Regions from separate parts of the Bacillus sp. 5w2 genome, predicted to be linked through region 3. Evidence: riboswitches for the same ligand, from Rfam matches in the RefSeq annotation. Region 3 holds a riboswitch; each other region holds the start of a gene.
The links. Region 3 has a riboswitch for S-adenosylmethionine ahead of ACXY7N_RS25070 (ABC transporter permease). Riboswitches for the same ligand answer to the same signal wherever they lie in the genome.
Positions count from the first base shown of each region.

Region 1 (7,254 bases), on a different contig from region 3:
CTCATTTGTTGAAGCTGCTCTGGAAAATGAGAGTTTTTCGAATAAAAAATTGGTGATCGAATCCACTCGAGTAAAGCTGGATTTGACTTTGCGAATAGTTGTAATGCCTTTTTAATATCCCAGCCACTTATATCTAAATCATCACTAATCGGATATTCAATTACATCTCGTTTATCATGAATTGATAAATACCATTCCACAGGGTGTATATAAACGAATCTAACATCATAATCACTATCTTTCGATGGAAATCCCCACGCACGACTCCCTGATTCTACTGCAAATAAAATTTTTACATCATTCTCTTTTTCAATTCTGTCTAACTCCAGCTCAATTTTCTCTCTCATTTCTTACCATCTCCATTTTTTGATTATTTCCTTGGAAATTCGACAAATATATTACTCATTTTACTACATACTAAAATAACTGTCAGAAAAATTCTGACAGTTCAAAAATCCCTATTTGTTCTTTTCTGTTACACTAACCGCAATTCGTTCAAACTCTTTTTGAATCTCCTCTTTATATGCATCCACTTTTGAAAAGTCCATAGCAGCAATATAAATTCGTTCTAATTTATCACGAACTGATTTTGCTTTTGCTAAGAAAGACATCGCCTCATTCATTTTTGCTTTATATTGAATGGAAACGTCGCGAATTTCTGTCGCATACTTCTCATCTGTCCCTGGTGTCACAATCAAGGCATACATATCTATAATTTCATCACCTTCGCGGCTCGGAAAATATTCATGTGGTGCGGTGCTATCAAAAATTGCAAAACCCAATTCTCTTACGATAACCATATCAAGACTATTTGGATCAAATCCACAATGATATACTTCCACTTCAAATCCTTTTTCTTCTGCTGCCTTAGCTAATTTTTTGAGCATTGTCGACTTCCCAGAGCCTGGGCGTCCTTTTATAAAATAACGATGTGATAACCCTTCTGTTAAATTCGGAACAAAATCAACTGCTCCTTTCGGTGTAGCTGCTCCTAAAAAGCGATGTTTCACAAGCGGTTGTTTCCCTCCTTTATCTGTAAATAATTTCTGAATCAGCTCATCTGTTAGTTCATTCGCTTTATCAAAATCAATATTATTAATATATATTTTCTCCCACGCATCATGTATAATTAATGCCTCTTTAAAACAAGCGTATGCTGCTTGAAAAGCTTTGCTTGCTTCTGAAACAAATCGTTCAATTTCCACCTTCTGCTTTCTTAATTTATCTGAATCCCAAGCAACCCCCAAATTAATATACTCTTCGACAACTCCTGGCATTTTCGGCTCAATAACATGGGGTGATGTTCCATCAACAATTCCTACTTTTAACTTCGGGATAATTACACCATCAACCGATTTATTATCAGAAGAACAGTGTAAAAATTCAATATCGTATCCTTTTTCAATCCATTCACGACCTATTGCCTTGATTAAAGAAGATTTACCGGTTCCAGGACCACCTTTTAAAATAAATAACCTATCTAGCCCTTTCAAATTCTCGTCGTATAAATTATGGAATCCTCTAGCTGTATTTCCACCAGCATAATAATTCAATATATTCCCTGTCACTGCACTCACTCCTTCGCAGCATTCTATTTACATAAGCTACAATATGCGAGCAACTTTATTTGGGTGAATACCTATTTTGTGTTGCGTAAAAAAAGGAAATGAATTACAATTTAAATATCGTAAATATTCCGAACTTTAAAATTAAATATACCTTTTATCAAGAGAGGCAGAGGGACCGGCCCTTTGAAGCCCAGCAACCTCAGTTTATACAAACTGAATAGGTGCTAATTCCTGCAAAATGCATTGCATTTTGGAAGATAATACTCAACTAGTATGTAAAGCTCATCTTTCTTGATTATGAAGGATGGGCTTTTTATTATTTGAAAAACATATATTGGAGGTATGTAAAATGAAAGTAATTGATCTATCACAAACATTTGAAAACAATATGTCTCAATTTCCTGGAACACCAAAAATCCAACTAGAAGCAATTACAAACGTTGAAGAGACAGGCTATCAAGTTACAGATTTTCATTCTGTCGTTCATGTTGGCACGCATTGCGATGCTCCTGCACATTTCATTTCAGGTGCAACAACCATCGATCAATTACCCCTTGATCAATTTGTAGGCGAGGCCGTTCTTATCGATGTAACTCATATTCAAGAGCGAAAATTACCTAAGGAAGTATTGTATAATGCTGACATAAAAGAAGGTGATATTATCATTTTCCATTCCAACCTATCTACTAAGTGGAATACAGAAGCTTATGAGAAAGAAGCATTTTATCTTTCCGAAGAATTAGCTACAGAACTAGTTCGATTAAAAGTAAAATCGGTCGGTTTAGATTTTATTTCTCCTGATGAGGTAACGACAGAAACATCACCGATTCATCACATACTACTTGGAAATAATATTTATTTAATTGAAAACTTAACAAACTTAGATGCCATTAACACGAAACGTTTCTTTTTCTCAGCGGCACCTTTAAAAATTAAAGATAGTGACGGTGCTTTTGCAAGAGCATTCGCTGTTATTTTTTAAACACAGTCTATAAAAAAAGCAAAGATCATCATTGACCTTTGCTTCTATATTTTTTATTTAAATTAAGAAATAATTGTTCAACACGAGGGCGTACCCAAGCTAAATAATCTTTCTCTTTCTTCTTTGTACAAGCTATCTCTTCTCCATCTACCATTTCGACAAGTTCTAGCTCTAACAGCTGCCTCGTGAATGCTAGCATATCCACTTCTTTGGCCGGATACTCTTCTCTTAATTTCTCCTCAATTTCCCCCAATAAAAAACCGTCACGCATCATTGCCAATGCATCAATCCAAAGTGGCGGCATTTCATATTTTTCTCCTGTAATTGTATCTTTTACAATATAATTCTTTTGCTCTTTTCGAAATTGAATCGTGTGTAAACATACAGTCGAATTTAATGTTAATTCCATCATACCACCCCTCTCATCATATCTGCATAGAAAAAAGGATGCGCGTGCACCCCTTCTTATCTTTTCATAACACTACTAAACCGTTACATGAGAAAACAATCTCATGTCGATATTTTCCTCCATTATAAACGAAGTATTTTTAAAAAAAAACCCTTCTTGCAACATTTTATAAAATGTTTATATTTACACAACAAGAACACTTTTCTGAAAAATAATTTCTTTTACTACGCTACACTGTTGGCAAATAAATTTCCACTTTCGTTCCTACTCCCACACTACTTTGAATGGAGATACTTCCTTGATGCTCCTTAATAATTTTATGTGTAATCATTAACCCAAGTCCTGTACCATTCTCCTTCGTTGTGTAAAAAGCTTTACCGATTTTATCTAACTTCTCGCTCTCTATACCAGATCCTTGGTCTTCGATAGAAATACATAAATGTCCTTCAGTTTTTTCGTATACACGGATATGAATGTCTCCACCTTCTAGCATCGATTCTATCCCATTTTTAATAATATTTAATAACACTTGTTTTAATTGTTTATCATCACCGTTTATAGCTGGTAAATTCCCCTCTATTTGCAAATGAAATTGCACTCTATATTGCGCTGCATAACTTTCCATTAGCTGCACAACATATAGAAGGATTTCTCGTATATTACACAATTCATAATTTGTTGGCTTCGGCTTTCCTAACAACATCAATTCACTAACAAATCCATTTATCCTTTCAATTTCTTGTAACATAATATCATAGCTTATCGTATCTGCTGGGTTTCTTTCTTTTTGCATTTGCGTAAATCCTTTTAAAGCCGTTAATGGATTTCGAATTTCATGCGCAATTGTTGTAGACATCGTCCCAATGACAGCTAAATTTTCTGTCTCTTTCATATTGTTCATCATTTCAACCACTGTTCTTACATAAGATTGAAATCGTTTTAACAAAGAATGTGAAATAATGAAATAGAATACACATAAAACAAGCGGAATTACCACTTTTAAATCTTGTAATAGCAATGTGAACAGTACGTACTTTCCAATTACACTAAAGGAAACTAAATAAAAATATTTTCTATTCACAAAAACTGGGGCAAATAAAATTAATAACATTTCTACCATACTACCATGTTCAAAAGCTCTATCCGTTCGCAAATAAATCATTAAATTATTAACAAGATTGATAAACATGTACCCAAATAAAAATAAATATTTTACAGAATATACATACCCTCTTTTTTGAAGATATATCGAAATAGGAAATAATGCTATTACAAATATATACACACCTATCCCAAGGCTACCTTCTGGCCAACCTACCGCTGTTCCATTAATATTCATAGCCGGATACACAAAATAATAAATAACGTCATATAAAAAAAATATAATATAGAATAATAATACAAATACTTTTAAAGCTTCTCTTTCCTCATAAATCAAGCTTTTAAATTTTTTCATATAAATACTCCTCATGATCAATACAAAAACTCTACATATTATCTTCTTAAATTATAAGTATGAAATTGCTTTCAGAACAATATGTAACCTTATAACACGAAAAGGAAGGAGATCTCCCCTTCCTTTTCGTCACAACTTATATCCATCTTACCCGATCATGTAGCAGGCCATCCGTAAAATTATTATGTCCTATTACAAAATTATTCATATATAAATTCAAATATTCTCCGTACTTACTTTCTGTATTTAATAATAATTCCTCTACATAATAGGCACCTTGTTTAAAGTTATCGAACAGTAAACTACATAAGCCAGCATAAATTCCGCATCCTACTTGGAAGTAAGTCGCATTCGTTTTATATTTATGAAAAACTTGACTGCTATTCATCACGTTATACATATATGTCTCGCTATTTTCATAAACGAGTAATACACCTACTAGATCCTCGCCCGCAATCTCTTCTTCGGCTGGATTAAATACTTTACGATTCCAATTCCATAAATCTTCTACTTGATCTAAGTTCTGTCTAATTACATTAGTCGTATACTCATTAATTCGGTAAAGAAAACCCACTTCCATATTGAAGTTTTTTCCTAAAATTAAAACTTCCTCATGTGGCATTAAACAGCCATAAAACTCTTTCTCTCCTAACTTTACTTTATACTCTGAAGCATATACATCTTCATAAAAATAAAGAGGACGATGCTGACTCATATACATCGGATAACTCCATATCGCTTCATCTAGAAATCGCTCTACTGCCCATGAAGCATAAAGTGTATGAGGCTTTATCAGTGCTGTATCATTCAAAAATGACGTATCATGTTCTACTATATAGCATGCTCTTGGCTTTTCTTTTGGCCGCTCCTTCATAAGTTCAACAACCATCCATTGAACAACACCTGGATTCATACCTGAGCCTATAATTGCTTTTGTATTTGTAAATTTCTCTTTCTCCTTCTCAAACCTCGTATATCTTTCCGTAAGCTGAAAGCCGATTAAACTATCGTCCTGATCTACTTCCTCATTTTCCAAAGCTGAATTAATATAACAAATTCCAAGTTCATTACAACAACTTAATACTCTGATTGTATCTGCCCCCGAAACATCAATAACAACACCCGTGCTTTTTTCTTTCAAATGTTGTTTGAATTTCACTACATCTTGAAGGTCAATTTCATATAAAAACAATTGATCTTTCAAATTTGGAAACAACTCACCATAATAAGCCCTATCTTTTTGTTTTATATCAACCAAATGAAATGTAACATTCTTTATCGCTTCATAAATCGGGTCTTTTTCATTTACTATCGCTTGATTTAAAATTGCTAAAACTGCTTTTGCTGCTCCACCAGCACTACCAAGTAATGTAATCGATAACGAATTTGGAAACTGCTCCACAAACAAAACCCCTTTGATATATTAGTTGAGCAGTTCTCCCTCAAAAAATAAATTGAATATATTACAAGATGGCTCGTACATATTTTTTATAATTTCGCACAAGATTAGCTCTTCATAGATAAAGCTAACATATTTATATTCAATTCATTTTTACCCTCATATTCAAATCAATCTAAACAAATAGGCTCGACCTTTTCTTCTACATATAAAAGAAAAAGCCAGCCCTTTCAACTCGTCTACGGACAATGGACAGATTTCACATGTTGAATATTCACATACATTTTTGCATCACGTGCTTTTAATATTTCAATATGCCCCTCATCAATCTTCGCCATCTTTCCAATCTTATTAGACTCCTCACCTAAATCGAACACCATAATTTTTCCAGCCATTTTAATAAGCTGCTCTTCAAATGTTCTAGCTAACGTAATATTTAACGGATTCACGGGGAGTTCATTTTTATTGAGGGCATACGGAACTTGATTTTCTTTATACGGAATTAACCATTTCAAATGCTTTAAAGATATATATACTGTTTTATAAACTGGACTATAAAAAACAATATAATCGTTCATTACACTTGTAACATAACCGTGTATTGGAGCATTTCCTGCTACATAAACTTCTGTAAAAATCCCTTTAGAAGTACTTAATACTTTTCTCAAAGAAATGGAAGGGGATTCCCTCTTAATTACAGAATCCACATCTGGTTTTGATATCTCTTCATCATATGGTCTTAAAAACTTATAATATTGTACATGGTATAAAGATATATATACGTAGTCTTGTCCATTGTAAAGAACAACAATATCATTTCCTACGTCTATTAATACACCTTTAAATCTTTTTTCACCAATTAATTTAACATATATATTTTCTCCAATACTTTTGTTTAACTCATTCATCTGTATCCTCCTTCCTATGAATTTTTACTCTCCTATTCTCCATTTCAAAAAATAACCAGGGGCAATGTTCTGTTTTTTAATAGTAAGAAACCCTTTTTCATATATCCAAAAATAATTACAGAGAAATATGAAATCATTCTTCACTTTCAATCATAATGCCCCTTTTATTTATTAAACATTATTCTTCTTCAGTCTTTTTGTTTTTAACTATTTGACTCACGCTCTTAATATGGGAATTAATCACATAAATGACCTCATCACCGTTAACTAGTGTAATATTTCCATCATGTATATCACTCAATAAACCTTCCACACACTCTGGTCCACCACGATTAATCTTTATCCATTTATACTTCAAGTCATTTAATACATCTAAAAAAGTATCTTCTTCCGCATAAAAACATGAACCATATTCTCCTTGTGCCTCTTTTACTTTTCTGACTAGACTCTTCACATGTTTCAGCTGATAATACACTAATTCTCCATGAGGTAATTGTAGTGTAAGGTAATCTTTTCCTAACAATGACAGTAC
Region 1 is NZ_JBTIWT010000007.1:124,484-131,737, forward strand. It holds gene ACXY7N_RS14695 (nucleotidyltransferase domain-containing protein) at 1-347, opposite strand, end outside; gene ACXY7N_RS14700 (PRK06851 family protein) at 459-1,568, opposite strand; SAM riboswitch class I at 1,720-1,832, shown strand; gene ACXY7N_RS14705 (cyclase family protein) at 1,918-2,550, shown strand; gene ACXY7N_RS14710 (hypothetical protein) at 2,579-2,959, opposite strand; gene ACXY7N_RS14715 (ATP-binding protein) at 3,189-4,415, opposite strand; gene ACXY7N_RS14720 (hypothetical protein) at 4,552-5,817, opposite strand; gene ACXY7N_RS14725 (LSm family protein) at 6,054-6,722, opposite strand; gene ACXY7N_RS14730 (hypothetical protein) at 6,901-7,254, opposite strand, start outside.
Region 1: another riboswitch for S-adenosylmethionine. It lies ahead of ACXY7N_RS14705 (cyclase family protein); the one in region 3 lies ahead of ACXY7N_RS25070 (ABC transporter permease).

Region 2 (7,254 bases), on a different contig from region 3:
ATAAATCACGTGGTAAAATCACGTTGTCATTAAATAAGTGAGGTGTTTTAAATGAATGGTAAACGTGGTTCAACCACTTTCTTAAAGGTAATTATTTTTCTGGCTGGAATTGCAGTGCTTACTTTGTGTATTTATTGGATGCCTGTGTTAACCATTAGAGATGTAAAAGCACATCCAGGTGGGGATTACTCGCTATATCCCCTTTTAGTATGTGCGTATGGAATCTGTATTACATTTTCTTTTACGCTGTATCAAGTATATAAACTATTAACCTATATCGAAAGGAACAACGCTTTCTCCGAGTTATCTCTTGAATCTTTGAAGGTTATAAAAAGATGTGCTTTTACAGCCATTTTCTTCATTGTGTTAATGATAATAAGCTTAAAGGTGATTTCTAAAATTACAGGAGACGACCCAGCAGGTCCTATATCACTAAGTCTAATGGGTATTTTAGCAACATGTATCATCGTAGCCATTGTGGACGCACTTCAAAAGCCAATAAAAAACATCCTAGAATTAAAACCAAAAAATGATTAACGTTTCGGTAAAATTTAATTAACTTAATTAACGAGATACTTTTTATGAAACAAGAGGCGAAAATAATGACCAATCCGATCGGTATGATACCTGGAGGGTCAACTCTTTCCGCCATGAGATAGTAGAGTGGCATACCTAGCAGGTACAAGGTACTGATCGTGATGGCACAGAATTTTATATTCTTTAGGGGGTATGTGTTTTAAAAAAGAAAAAGCTAAAAATATATGAAATTCTTATTTATTAAACCTTGTTTTAAAAAATAAATACATTAGAATTTATATTTTGTTATTTCCTGTTGCAGAATCCTTAGTATAAGGGTTCTCTTTTTTGTATTACAAATTAATAAATAAAAAAGATAAGATCGGAGAGTAGGATCTTATCTTTTTCCCAAGGAGAAAAATGTTAAAAACTATCTTATTATTTATAATATTGTATTAAAAGTTGAATTTCCATATACAAAACTCATTTAACAATTATATCTATATTGAGAGTTTGACCATAAATAATTCCAAAAATCCAAAGTAAACTTTTACCCAGTAGTTCACTTTGGATTTTTATACGTGTTTGGTAAAAAAATAATGAGTTGAAAATAAAAACTATACGGAAATCTAGTTCAGTATAGTAAAGTTCATATGAAAAATCCCTCTTTGCTATCTTCCCCAAAAAAGAATTATTGCTCCGAATATTATAAACTGTATTTTCAGAAATATTACAAGCGCGTAAGCAAAATGTAAGACAATTCAATATTAAAAAAATAATCTTACTACTACAATGAATAAGAGTGTTGTTAGGAAAAGAAGTAATTTCTGGGGTTAACATACTTGTAAAAAAAGAGGGATTTACCGTTTGTTAGGACAAAAATAATCATTATGAAGATAATTACAAATTCCATGTTGTCCTTTTGTCATTGATGGAGATGATAGCTGTGTAATTAATACGAAACAACAAGCAACCACTCATACAATATGAATAGAGGAGAGGAATGCCTTATGAAAACACGTAGTCAAATTACATTTGTAAAAGCAGAGCCCACTGAAAATGTATCTAGTTCGTCACACACAAGCACTCAACGAGATCGTAATTCTGTCAAACAAGCAATGCGTGATATCTTAAAATTTGGAATCCCGGGGGTACTTGCTAAAACTTCCGAGGATGGGAAAACGTGGAGTTATGCGGCCGGGGTAGCGGACCTGAAAACCAAGAAACCAATGGAAACAGATTTCCGCTTTCGCATCGGCAGCGTGACAAAGACGTTCACTGCAACAGTTGTACTTCAATTAGCAGGAGAAAAACACCTAAATCTAGACGATTCTATTGAAAAATGGTTACCTGGTGTCATTCAAGGAAATGGATATGATGATAAACAGATTACTATCCGGCAATTATTGAACCACACAAGTGGTATCGCTAATTACACAAGTTCAAAGGATTTTAATATGATGGATACAAAAAAATCTTATACTGCTGAAGGATTAGTAAAGATGGGAATATCCATGCCTCCAGATTTTGCTCCAGGAAAGAGCTGGTCGTATTCAAATACAGGATATGTATTACTAGGAATTCTTATTGAAAAAGTAACTGGGGACAGCTATGCGGAAGAGATTGAAAATCGAATTATTGAACCACTTGAATTAGCGAATACATTCTTACCTGGAAATTCAAGCGTCATTCCAGGAACCAAGCATGCCCGTGGATATATCCAATTAGACGGAGCAAGTGAGCCAAAAGATGTTACTTATTATAACCCAAGTATGGGGAGCTCGGCCGGAGATATGATTTCTACAGCTGATGATTTAAACAAATTCTTCTCTTATTTACTTGGGGGTAAATTACTGAAAGAACAGCAACTAAAGCAAATGCTTACAACAGTCCATACAGGAATAGATGAACTTGGCGATTCCGGGCTTGGAATTTTCAAAATGAAGCTTTCAAACGGTGTATCGATATGGGGGCATGGAGGAACCATTCTTGGATTTTTAACTTTTGCTGGGGGCACACTAGGAGGCAATCATACATTGTCCGTCAATTTGAACAGCCTTAAAGCTGATAGTCCTGATCCTTTTAAAAATATTTTACTTGCTGAATTTAGCAAGTAGGCAAAAAGGAAACCCGGATAAATTTTGTCATAGTTTTTATAGGGGTACAGCCACACATCCATCAACTTAAGAATGGAAACAAAGTGTACTTTCATTTTGTGGGGTAAAGCATTCCTAAAATAGAAGAATACTCTTAATAATACGCATACCAAATAAACACTATCGTTTTATTAAAAGTCAAGGAAATAGTAATGAAATCCTATATTTATACGATTGAATATAATGTCACACATTTTATAAGGTAAAAAGGAAAGGATAGATGCATAGGAGAGTATACCTGTTTACATCTATCCTTTTTTACAACAATATGACCATATTTACTACTACAACAAGGATTTTTACCACAACAAATTTTCATATAGTTATTGAACTATTTTTTGAATAACTAAATTAATCTCTTCGTTAACTTTAATTACGAATAAATGGTCCCCTTCACCTTCAATTGGATCAACTACATCTTCATTAAAAAATTCAGCATGTTATTTACCATATCTATTAAACTAGCGGTTTTTATTTTCCCTGATTCCTTTCCATACCTAAGGTACCCAAAAGTCCACTGGATTCCCGAGGCTACCATCCACATTTGTGTCTCTGAAAAGACATTTTGTGCCACTAGACGTAACTGTAGATTCCTGAACAAGCTAAATCATGAAAATACACACAAAGATAGATTATCATCCATTACATTACTGTTTTGCTTCGTTCGAATAGAAAAACTCGGAAGAACGCCACTTGTTCGATATCCCCTCAATGTGATAAGGTGTCGTTCTGCAGCATCCACCTATTAAACGTGCACCTGCTTGGTACCATTCTTCAGATTGAATATCCAACGCGTTACATTGTTCATGATCATGCCATGTTTTTGTTTCTGGATTATAAGTTTCACCAGAGTTTGGATAAACAATAATCGGTTTTTTGGTGTTTGCCCTCAACTCTTGGATTGCACCAGTCACAACGGTTACTGGCGCACAATTGATGCCTATCGCTACAATTTGTTCACTTTTCTCAAAAGCTCGTGCACACTCCACGAGTTTCATACCTTCACTAATCTCTTTCTCATTTTTTAGCGAAAAGGAAAGCCACGCATATGTTTCTGGAAACTCACGCAATAATGTATCTAATACTCTTGCTTCTTGCAGGGAAGGGATCGTTTCAAATGCCAATAGATCTGCACCTGCTTCGATTAACGCAGACATTCTCGAACGGTGAAAGTCTGCTAATGTTTTATCTGTCACACCATAGTTGCCTACATACTCTGAACCATCTGCAAGGTAAGCCCCGTACGGCCCAACTGATGCAACAACCAATGGTTTAGGCCTATTCGTTTGCTTATTTTCCTTCCAAAAATCATCTCTTGCCCTTCTTGCAAGTAACACCGTTTTCTTAATTAATTCCAAAGCTTCCTGTTCTTGTATTCCACGCGTGGAAAACCCACTAATAGTAGCTTGATAGCTTGCTGTTATGGCACAGTCCGCTCCAGCACGAAAATAGTCTGAATGAACCTGATAAATTAGTTCCGGATTTTCTAGTAACACACTTGCCGACCAAAGGGGATCGTCCAAATTACATCCATGCGCCTCCAATTCTGTAGCTAATGCTCCGTCAAGAAGCATAATGGAATGTTGGGATAAAATATCATCAATTGGGTTGATTTTGTTCGACATAATCTACGCCCCTCTTTTTTAGATTTTTTGTTAGATAATAACTTCCATAGCAAAACAAAATAAACGGTATGCCGCAATATAAGGCAATTCTCTGTGTTGGATCGAATGCAATTCCAATACACGATGCCAGACAAAGGATAAAAGAAGCAATTGGTACTAATGGATATAGTGGTGTGCGATAAATCAAGTCCTTTTCAGAATTTCCTTCTTTCAAAAATTGTCTGCGAAATAGGAACTGGGAAGCACTAATACTCATCCAAACTACAACTACTGCTAGACCGGAAATGGAAACAAGTACGATATAGACAGTATCTGGTGCCACAATACTCGAGAGCAAAGCCAAAGCTCCACCCACCATGCTGAAAATGACGGCGTTGATTGGAACACCTTGCTTCGTCATTTTTCCAAAAATCGGGGATATCGTATTCTTATTAGCAAGCGACCAAAGCATTCTAGAAGAGGCATAAAGGCCTGAGTTTGCCGCAGATAAAATGGCTGTTAAGATAACGAAATTCATTATGTCAGCTGAATATGGCACCCCAATTCGTTCTAGTACTGCAACAAAAGGGCTCTCTAATACCCCTGCATCGGAAATAGGCAATAACGCAGATAAAACAACAATCGTTCCTACAAAAAAGATGATCAATCTCCACAGAGTAGTTCGAATGGCCTTCGGTATCATTTTTTCCGGGTTCGCTGTTTCTCCAGCTGCAATGCCTATTAATTCTGTTCCCGAAAAAGAAAAATTAACCGCAAGCATGGTCATTATAATGGCCGTAGCACCATGGGGAAATAAACCTCCACTTGTATAATTAGAAAAGAATGGTGCTGCTTTTGAATGAGTCATCGGAAGAAACCCTAGCATTGCCGCTACTCCTAAAACAATAAAAATCACAATAGCTATAACCTTTATCGATGAAAACCAAAATTCGGATTCGGCGAAAAATTTAACAGTCAGGACATTTAATACAAAGATCAAAATGGCAAAAAGAGCACTCCATACCCAAACATTAATCGATGGAAACCATCGCTTCATAAGTAATCCTGCGGCTGTAAATTCAGAACCTAAAGCAACAGTCCAAGTTAACCAATACAACCAGGCTACTGTATACCCTGTACCCGGTCCAATGTATTTAACTGCATAACTATGAAATGCGCCCGTTTCAGGCATATGTACGGAAAGCTCTCCTAAACATAGCATAACTAGATAAACCACTAGCGCACCAATCAGATAGGATAGAATTGTTCCAAATGGGCCAACTTGTTGAATAGTGTAACCTGGGCTTAAGAATAAGCCAGTTCCAATCACGCCACCAAGTGATAGCATGACTAAATGACGTGCTTGCATTTTCCTTTGAAATCCTTGCCCATTTTTGTTCTCCATTTCTACTCTCCTTTAGTTACTATCCAGAAAAAACAAAAACGCACTCTAAAAAAGAGGGCGCTACTGACAAATAAAAACGGAAGCTCTCATCTATCAGGATTTTCACCCGCTGGAATTAGCACAGTGTCTACTTAAGCAGACCTGTTGCTGAGGTTTCATAAGGCCAGTCCCTCCACCTCTCTGGATAAGAAATATTTTTTTATAACCTTATCAATCCATTCAATAACTGTCAAGATAATTCTGTTTTTTAAAAAAATTGTCTATTATAGAAATACAAAAAATAGAGTATTACTATAACTGCAACCCACTCCTTCTTGGGTATTATTTAAAAATCGAACATACAAAACCTCATTTATTTATGATACGGTTCACAAGCACTTCCTCAAAATTTGAAACCCGTCAGGGTTTATTTGATGTGCCTACTTTTATAACATCTATAAAAGATAATAAAAAAACTACGTGGAAAGACCGCATTTTGTATAAAAAATATACGTTAAGTTGATGGATGTGGGGTAGTACCCCATCGCTATCAAGCTAAGCTTATGCAAAGTCAATTTTAGGCGAGATTGTTTCTTTTTTCTAAAGGGCAAGTGTGGGTGATTGAAAGATTTGCATACGAAATAAACCCTAACGGGTTTCACTTTTTTGAATTAAGCGGCTTGATTATCAGGCATGGTACAATTGTAAACGACACCTAATATATCAAAGACCGTTTTTTTCTCATATCGATGAGATTTCCGCCCGTTTTGCTGTAGGAGATTGAACAGGCGAAGTAACACCTTTGATAGCTCTTGAGTGTTTTTTTGTATAGTTTGGAATAGAAGAAGAAAATAGTCTTTAATCATATATATGGCTTTATACTCACTAAGCTCTCGTTTTTTCTTCATGAGGAGCAATTGGCGCATTTGAAACATGATAGAAGAACAGAGTAGAATGGCAATCAACTGACCATATAAATGGCACTCCAATCGTTCTGGTTTTATCTTTTTACAATGATGAATTTGAAAGAATGACTTCCACGTTTTAAATAAAATTTCGATTTGCCAACGCAAAGAATACCAGTCATGTACCTGTCCCATCGGGACAATATCTGTAGGGGTGTTTGTCATATATACATTGATACCACTGAGTCGTTTACTACGAGGAGAATACTTCATTCCTTTCTTTTTTTCTCTTACAGCTTGATCTTGTAATCGTTTTTGTTGCTGTTGTTTTGTTAATCGATGAACAATTACACGAGCTGGCACTTTATCAATCATTCCTACATAAGCATCAGCTATTTCACATGTTTGTCCTGGTTGAAGGGAGTTCATTAACGTCTCCATATCTATCTGTATATACTCTGTACCTTTCTTAATTCTTCCATCTTGAAAATAATCAGGGTTAGGATTTTTTTGATAAATACGTGTATTTGACTTGATACGAGAGATATAGTAGGCCTCGTTATCTTGTATATATTGAAGGTCTTTTAAATGAAAATAACCTAAATCTCGGATACATAAATCATTCGCTGTCACAGTTGGGGCACACAGAGAGCCGTAAGTGCGATCATGTTGTTTACCTGGACCTGTAT
Region 2 is NZ_JBTIWT010000008.1:148,870-156,123, reverse strand. It holds gene ACXY7N_RS15960 (DUF2975 domain-containing protein) at 52-537, shown strand; partial or broken gene ACXY7N_RS15955 (DUF2975 domain-containing protein) at 464-724, opposite strand; gene ACXY7N_RS15950 (serine hydrolase domain-containing protein) at 1,527-2,633, shown strand; gene mmuM (homocysteine S-methyltransferase) at 3,320-4,297, opposite strand; gene mmuP (S-methylmethionine permease) at 4,272-5,681, opposite strand; SAM riboswitch class I at 5,765-5,872, opposite strand; gene ACXY7N_RS15935 (IS4 family transposase) at 6,332-7,254, opposite strand, start outside.
Region 2: another riboswitch for S-adenosylmethionine. It lies ahead of mmuP (S-methylmethionine permease); the one in region 3 lies ahead of ACXY7N_RS25070 (ABC transporter permease).

Region 3 (7,254 bases):
GATAAAGGAAAAGCGCCTAAATTTGTTGATGGTGTGTTAAATCACGAGACCGCATCTACATTAAATACGTATTTTGGTAAATATATTCATGGATTTTGGAATACAAAATTCTCGCAAACGGATATGAAGATTCCGACTGAGTGGGGAACGAAAGAAGGAGTTACACCAATCTTCGGTAAGGATGGAACGCTATATTACTTTACTGATTTCACCTCTCCGAAAGAAGGAGTAGATTCTGCGTTAGGTTACTCGCTTATCGATGCGCGTACAGGTAAGTTGTATTACTATAACGGAAAAGAAGTAAAGGGAATTATGGATGGTTCAGCTGCTTCGGAAGTAGTGGATAATTCTTTTAAGAGAGAGAAATGGCACGGAACGATGCCGGTTATTTATAACGTGTATGGTAAACCTTCTTGGATTGTACCTGTTATTGATGACGGAGGATTAGTACGTGCTCACACGGTTATCTATGCTTCTAATGCGAAAATATTTGCAACAGGTTCGACACAAAAAGAAGCGCTTGAGAATTATAAAAATGCGTTGAGTGGAAGTGGAGATTCATTTAGACCGACTTCAAGTGGTAAAGAAGCACAAAAAGAAGGTACTGTACAACGTGTATATAAAGAAAAATCAGGTGAAAATACGATTGTGTACGTACTATTAGAAAATGAGCAAAAAGTATTTATGGTACCAGCGAAGAAATTCCCATATGCAATGTTTACAGAAGTAGGGGATCCAATCCAAATCACATATTTAGACACAGGAGAAACAATGGCATCTGTATCTAAATTTGCAAATAGTAATTTGAAAAAGTAAAGCGATAGAAATTCTATCGCTTTTTTTTACAGTATAAAACAGGAAAATGCACTATACTTGACGTATGTTTATGTTGTAACTATAATTGTTACGATTTAGTATGTATCGGAAAGGGTGAATTGAAAAAGTGAATGAAGTTAATCACGAAATATATAAACCTGTAAAGATGAACAGGTTATGGATGATTCTTGTACTAGGGACACTTACGGCGATCGGGCCATTATCTATTGATATGTATTTGCCTTCGTTACCGAAATTAACAGATGATTTACAAACGGGTGCATCCCTTGCGCAGCTTACATTGACAGCTTGTTTGCTTGGGCTATCAGTAGGACAGTTGTTTGTCGGTTCAATTAGTGATATTTACGGAAGGCGCAAACCTCTTATTATTGCTCTTATTATTTATGTTGCTTCTTCGTTACTTTGTGCTATTGCGCCATCTATTTGGAGTTTAGTGTTATTACGCTTCTTACAAGGAGCTTCAGGGTCAGCTGGGATTGTTATATCACGTGCAATGGTACGTGACATGTATTCAGGTTCTGAAATGACGAAGTTTTTCTCACTGCTCATGTTAGTAAACGGAGCGGCGCCTATTTTGGCACCGATTATTGGAGGACAATTGCTACAATTTACAACATGGCGCGGTGTCTTCATCGTTCTTGGAGCAATTAGTGTATTCATGTTAATATCAGCTACTTTCGTATTACGTGAAACATTACCTCCCGAAGAAAGAGAAACAGGTGGTTTGTCAGGGACATTGGCGACGTACGGAAAACTGTTAAAGGATCGTTTGTTTATGGGATATGCATTGTCACAAGGACTAGTAACAGCGGCAATGTTTGCTTACATTTCAGGCTCACCATTTGTATTGCAGAACATATACGGAGCATCCCCGCAGCAATTTAGCTTATTCTTTGCGATCAACGGTATCGGTATTATTATTGCTAGTCAGGTTACGGGCCGTTTAGCAGGGAAAGTGAATGAGAAAACATTATTCGTTTCCGGTATTATTCTCGCAGCTGTTGGTGGCTTATCTTTATTACTGACAATCGTACTAGGAATAGGTTTAATTGGTGTTTTATGTTCATTATTCCTTGTTGTATCAAGTGTTGGGATTGTCTCAACAACTGGGTTCTCGTTAGCGATGAGAAATCAGAAACAAGCTGCAGGAACAGCATCGGCCCTATTAGGATTATTACAGTTTATTTCAGGAGCACTTGTTGCACCGTTAGTAGGTATTGGTGGAAGCAACACCGCATTACCGATGGGTGTTGTAATAGCTCTTTGTGAAATTGGTGCTGTGTTATGTTATCTATTTATGGCCAGAAGAAGTGAGAAGCAGTTTGAACTGCAACAAAGACAAAATTTAGAGGCTTAATTTATAAAAAAGAGCTGATTCAAACATGTGTTGAATCAGCTTTTTTTTTCATTTCTTTGAAATAATTTATACAGTGTTGTAAGGTGATGCAAAAGTTATTTGCTTGAACTACTCACCACTTAACGTCCTTACGGACTGTTTGAAGTGGGAGATTCCTAAGTACAGAAGCCTAGTGGCTTCTAATTCATTAGGCTATCCCCGTAGTTCCTACGGTTAGAAGCCTTAAAGCTTCATTTTTAAGATTGATACTTGCGTTAATATCTCTGTCGTGATGACTATTGCACTCAGGACAATCCCATTCACGAAGATTTAGATTCTTAACGTCTTTATTTTGATACCCACAACAAGAACATAATTGGCTTGAAGCAAATGTTTTGGATACCGGAATGACTTGTTTTCCATACCATTTTGCCTTGTATTCTAGCAACGTTCTAAATTGTGACCAAGATACTTCACTAATCGCTTTTGCTAACTTATGATTTTTTAACATATTCGATACTTGTAAATCTTCTATACCGATAACATCGTGGTTTTTGATGATTTCAGTTGAGATTTTGTCCAAGTAATCTTTTCTAGCATTAGCTATGTATTCATGAATTCTAGCTACCCTTACTCGTTGTTTATTCCAGCGAGAAGATCCTTTCATTCTTCTAGAAAGAACACGCTGTGCTTTTGCCAACTTCTCTTCCAATGAGCGAAAAAATTTAGGGTTTTTATAGGTTGTTCCATCTGACAAAATGGCGAAATCTTTTAACCCTACATCCATTCCAATATAAGAATGTGTTTTCGGAAGTTCTTGCACTTCTGTTTCAACTAACAAGGACACAAAGTATTTACCAGAAGGGTTCCGTCTAACCGTAGCATTTAAAATACGTCCCTTTACTTCACGACTTTTGGCAAATCGAACAAGAACTAGTTTCGGCAATTTCATTTTGTTTCCCACAACAACAATGTTTTCATTTGTTTGTTTTGTGGTATAAAATTGTACGTTGTTCTTTTTAGATTTGAAACGCGGGGCACTGTTTTGTTTTTTAAAAAAGCGTGTGTAAGCATCCGCAAGGTTGCGAACAGACGATTGAATAGCAATACTATCCACTTCTTTTAGCCAAACAAACTCTTTCTTCATGGCAGGAAGTTTGGCAGAGCATGTACCATATGTCAAACCCTTTCCTGTTTCTTTGTATGCATTATCCCATAGAGATAGGAAGTGATTGAATACAAAACGAGAACAACCAATTGTTTTATTAATCAGGATCGCTTGTGCTTTATTTGGATAGATACGAAATTTATACGCTTTATTAATCATCCTTCGTTTCACCTCCATTTCGATATATGTCTATTATATACCAAACATACATTCGATTGATAGTGAAGTGATTATTACAAATTTCCTGGTAATACTTTACATATGTCGAACGATTAAGATGACTTCCTGTCATCTCTTGTTCGAAGCCAATTCATCTCCCACCTACTCGCTGGGCTACGTCCTTCACGATCCTTGAGGAAGGAGTCTTCTTGGCTAAATTGATAAAGTGACGATACTGTGACAAAAATGTTGGTGTGTATATTAAGATATCGTCTTAAGTGTAAAAAGTAGGGTGTTCTCGGTATAATAACAAGTGGAGATAAAATAAACTATAATGAGTAATAGCTGTAGATAAAAGGAGAAGAAGAGATGAAGAAGGTTTTGGGTATTGCTGTAATGGGAAGTATGCTCCTTCTAGCAGGGTGTAATGGAAATAAAGATACGAAAGAACCGAAAGAAAAGGTAGAGCAATCTACTGAACAAAAAGAAGAGATAAAAGAATACCTTGCAGTACATGAAAAATACGATATAAAAATAAATAAAGAAATTAATAAAGCACTGCAGTTATTTGAAGTAGCAAAAGAAAAGGGCGGTAAGGAAATAACGAATGCTACATATAAAGAGGATGTGCAAAAGGTAACAACGAGCATGTTAGAAGATATCGATAATATACGTAAAGAAATTCGTGTTCCAAAGTCGAAAGAGCAAGAACATGAGATATACGCTGGTTTCTTGAATGAATCGGAACAAGCGATGAAAAAATTACAGAAGCTAGCTAAAGAAGAAGACTCATCATTGATTCGTGATATAGAAATTAATTTTGCAACAGCATCGACATACTATAAACGTTTTCAAGCAGAAACGAAAAAATAACCTTGCACATGCAAGGTTATTTTTTCTTCTTACCGTCTTCATCTTCATCCTTGGATACCAATACTTGCTGCTCTTCATGAAATATAGAAATGGTTTGCCAGGTAATAGTATCGAATGGATTATAAAAAGTTTGTAGAAGCCAAGGATGACAAGTATAACGATTGTTAATGGTAATTCCGATAAAAGAATTAAAAACTGATTTTTCTAAATATATCCAATTTGATTGACTTTTCATTTTTTCAGAATTATAATTCGAAATATACAATTTGAACCAAATAATAATATAGCAATTTACTTATCCAGAGAGGTAGAGGGACTGGCCCTATGACACCTCAGCAGCGGGTTCTGTAACAGGAACACCGTGCTAATTCCAGCAAGCAAGTCTTGAAAGATAAGTGATGGGCCTTCGTTTATTAAGCCTTGATCTTATTTTTTAAGATCAAGGCTTTTTGTATTTTAAGAAGCAAAGAAGTAATGGGAATAAATATGTAAATAAAACAAAGTAAATTTATTTGTTTAGGGGGTTATTGAAGTGTATGTTATTAAAAAACTATCGGTTATGGTGTTCACACTATGGGTCATTACGACAGTAACATTTTTGATTATGCATATCATTCCTGGGGATCCATTTTCATCAGATGCGAAAATCTTCCCAGAGGAAGTAATACAAAATATGAGGGCGAAGTATCACCTCGATGAACCGTTATGGAATCAATATGTCGCTTATTTAGATGGTGTAGTTCATTTTGACTTTGGTGAATCCGTTCAATCGACGGGACAAGGTGTATCAGAGATTATAACGACAGGATTTGGTCCATCAGCAATTATCGGCTTACAAGCACTTATTATTTCATTGTTAGTCGGAATTGCAGCAGGTACATTTGCTGCCCTGCATCACGGCAAAGTAATTGATTATAGTGTGAGCTTACTTGCAATTCTCGGTATTTCTATTCCAAGTTTTATTTTAGCACCACTATTTATACAAGTATTTGCTATACAGTTTGAACTGTTACCTGTTGCTTCTTGGGGTACATTCGAACATACAGTATTGCCATCCTTCGCATTAGCATTAGGGCCAATCGCGGTTATTACAAGATTTGTTCGCTCTAATATGATTGAAGTTTTGCAGAGTGATTATATTAAGCTAGCGAGAGCGAAAGGCATACCAATTAAGAAAATTATTATAAGACATGCTCTTCGAAATGCGATTGTGCCAGTACTTACATTTGTTGGACCATTAATGGCTGGACTGTTAACAGGGACTTTCGTTATTGAAAAAATATTTTCCATTCCTGGTCTTGGAAAATATTTTGTAGATAGTATTTTTAACCGGGATTATCCGGTCATTATGGGAACAACCATTTTCTATAGTGCGCTATTAATTGCATGTATTTTTATTACAGATATTATTCATCGTATTGTTGATCCACGTATTCGTTCTATTACGTAAGGAGGGGGGACATTTAAATGGGAGCTTATAAAATCAATAACCAGTTATTAACGAATGAAGAGAAAAAAGAATTAACGATAAATAAAGAGCAGCAAACGATTAGCCGAAAGAAGGAAGTGTTTCGCAAGTTTATATCAAACCCTATAGCGGTTTTAGGGGCAGTGACGTTATTACTAATTATTATTTTCTCACTAATTGGCGAAAGTTTAACATCATTTACTGCGAGTGAACAAGTGAAAGAAGCAACTAATTTACCTCCTAGTAGGGACCATTGGTTTGGAACCGATGATTTAGGAAGAGACATATGGGCGCGTACTTGGGCTGGTGGGAAAATCTCACTAACAGTTGGATTGGTAGCAGCAGCTCTAGACATAGGGATTGGTGTACTAATCGGAGGTTTTAGCGGATATGTAAGAGGGCGTAATCGTCTTGGAACGTTAATTGATGAGTGGATTATACGAGGGATTGAAGTATTATATGGTATCCCATATCTATTAATTGTTATTTTGCTATTAATTGTTATGAAACCAGGTCTTTTTACTATTATTATTGCCCTTGCATTAACAGGGTGGATTGGAATGGCTCGTCTTATTCGAGCGCAAGTACTGTCTTTAAAACAAAGAGAATTTGTTATCGCAGCAGAGCGGTTAGGTACGTCTCATATGAAAATTATATATGGACATTTAATTCCAAACTTAACAGGGATTATTATCGTAAATTTATCATTTACAATTCCGGCAGCTATTTTCTCAGAATCATTTTTAAGCTTTATCGGACTCGGAGTGCAATCACCAGCGGCTAGCTGGGGAACGATGACGAACGATGCACTTGGGACATTACTAAGCGGAGAGTGGTGGCAGCTATTCTTCCCGGCAATCATGATTGCACTCATCATGTTCGCATTTAATGCTATTGGTGATGGTTTGCAAGATGCAATTGATCCGAAAATCGTAAAACGGAATCGAAAGGAGAAAAAACATGGGACAGCTCTTATCTTTAGAAAACGTAACGTTAGCCGTTGAAAAAGAGAATAGTAAGCAAGCGATTGTGAAACATGTTTCCTTTTCTATTAACAAAGGTGAAATAGTGGCATTGGTAGGGGAGAGTGGTTCAGGAAAAAGCGTTACAGCGCAATCTATTATCGGCTTAAATCAAGAATCCATTCGTATCGATGGTGGAAATGTATCTTTCCAATCAAAGGAATTAACGAATTTACAAGAATCAGAATGGAATCAAATTCGCGGGAAAGATATTTCCTTTATCTTTCAAGATCCGCTTTCATCTTTAAATCCGACGATGAAGGTGGGAAGGCAAATTACAGAAGTGATTTTGCAACACGAAAAGAAATCGAAAAAAGAGGCAAAAAAAATTGCAATTAACCTATTAAATGATTTAGGAATACATGAAGCAGAGAAACGTTTTGAACAGTAC
Region 3 is NZ_JBTIWT010000020.1:67,606-74,859, reverse strand. It holds gene ACXY7N_RS25095 (DUF3981 domain-containing protein) at 1-816, shown strand, start outside; gene ACXY7N_RS25090 (multidrug effflux MFS transporter) at 935-2,194, shown strand; gene tnpB (IS200/IS605 family element RNA-guided endonuclease TnpB) at 2,382-3,500, opposite strand; gene ACXY7N_RS25080 (hypothetical protein) at 3,870-4,373, shown strand; partial or broken gene ACXY7N_RS25075 (DUF3951 domain-containing protein) at 4,390-4,562, opposite strand; SAM riboswitch class I at 4,666-4,771, shown strand; gene ACXY7N_RS25070 (ABC transporter permease) at 4,906-5,823, shown strand; gene ACXY7N_RS25065 (ABC transporter permease) at 5,841-6,845, shown strand; gene ACXY7N_RS25060 (ABC transporter ATP-binding protein) at 6,802-7,254, shown strand, end outside.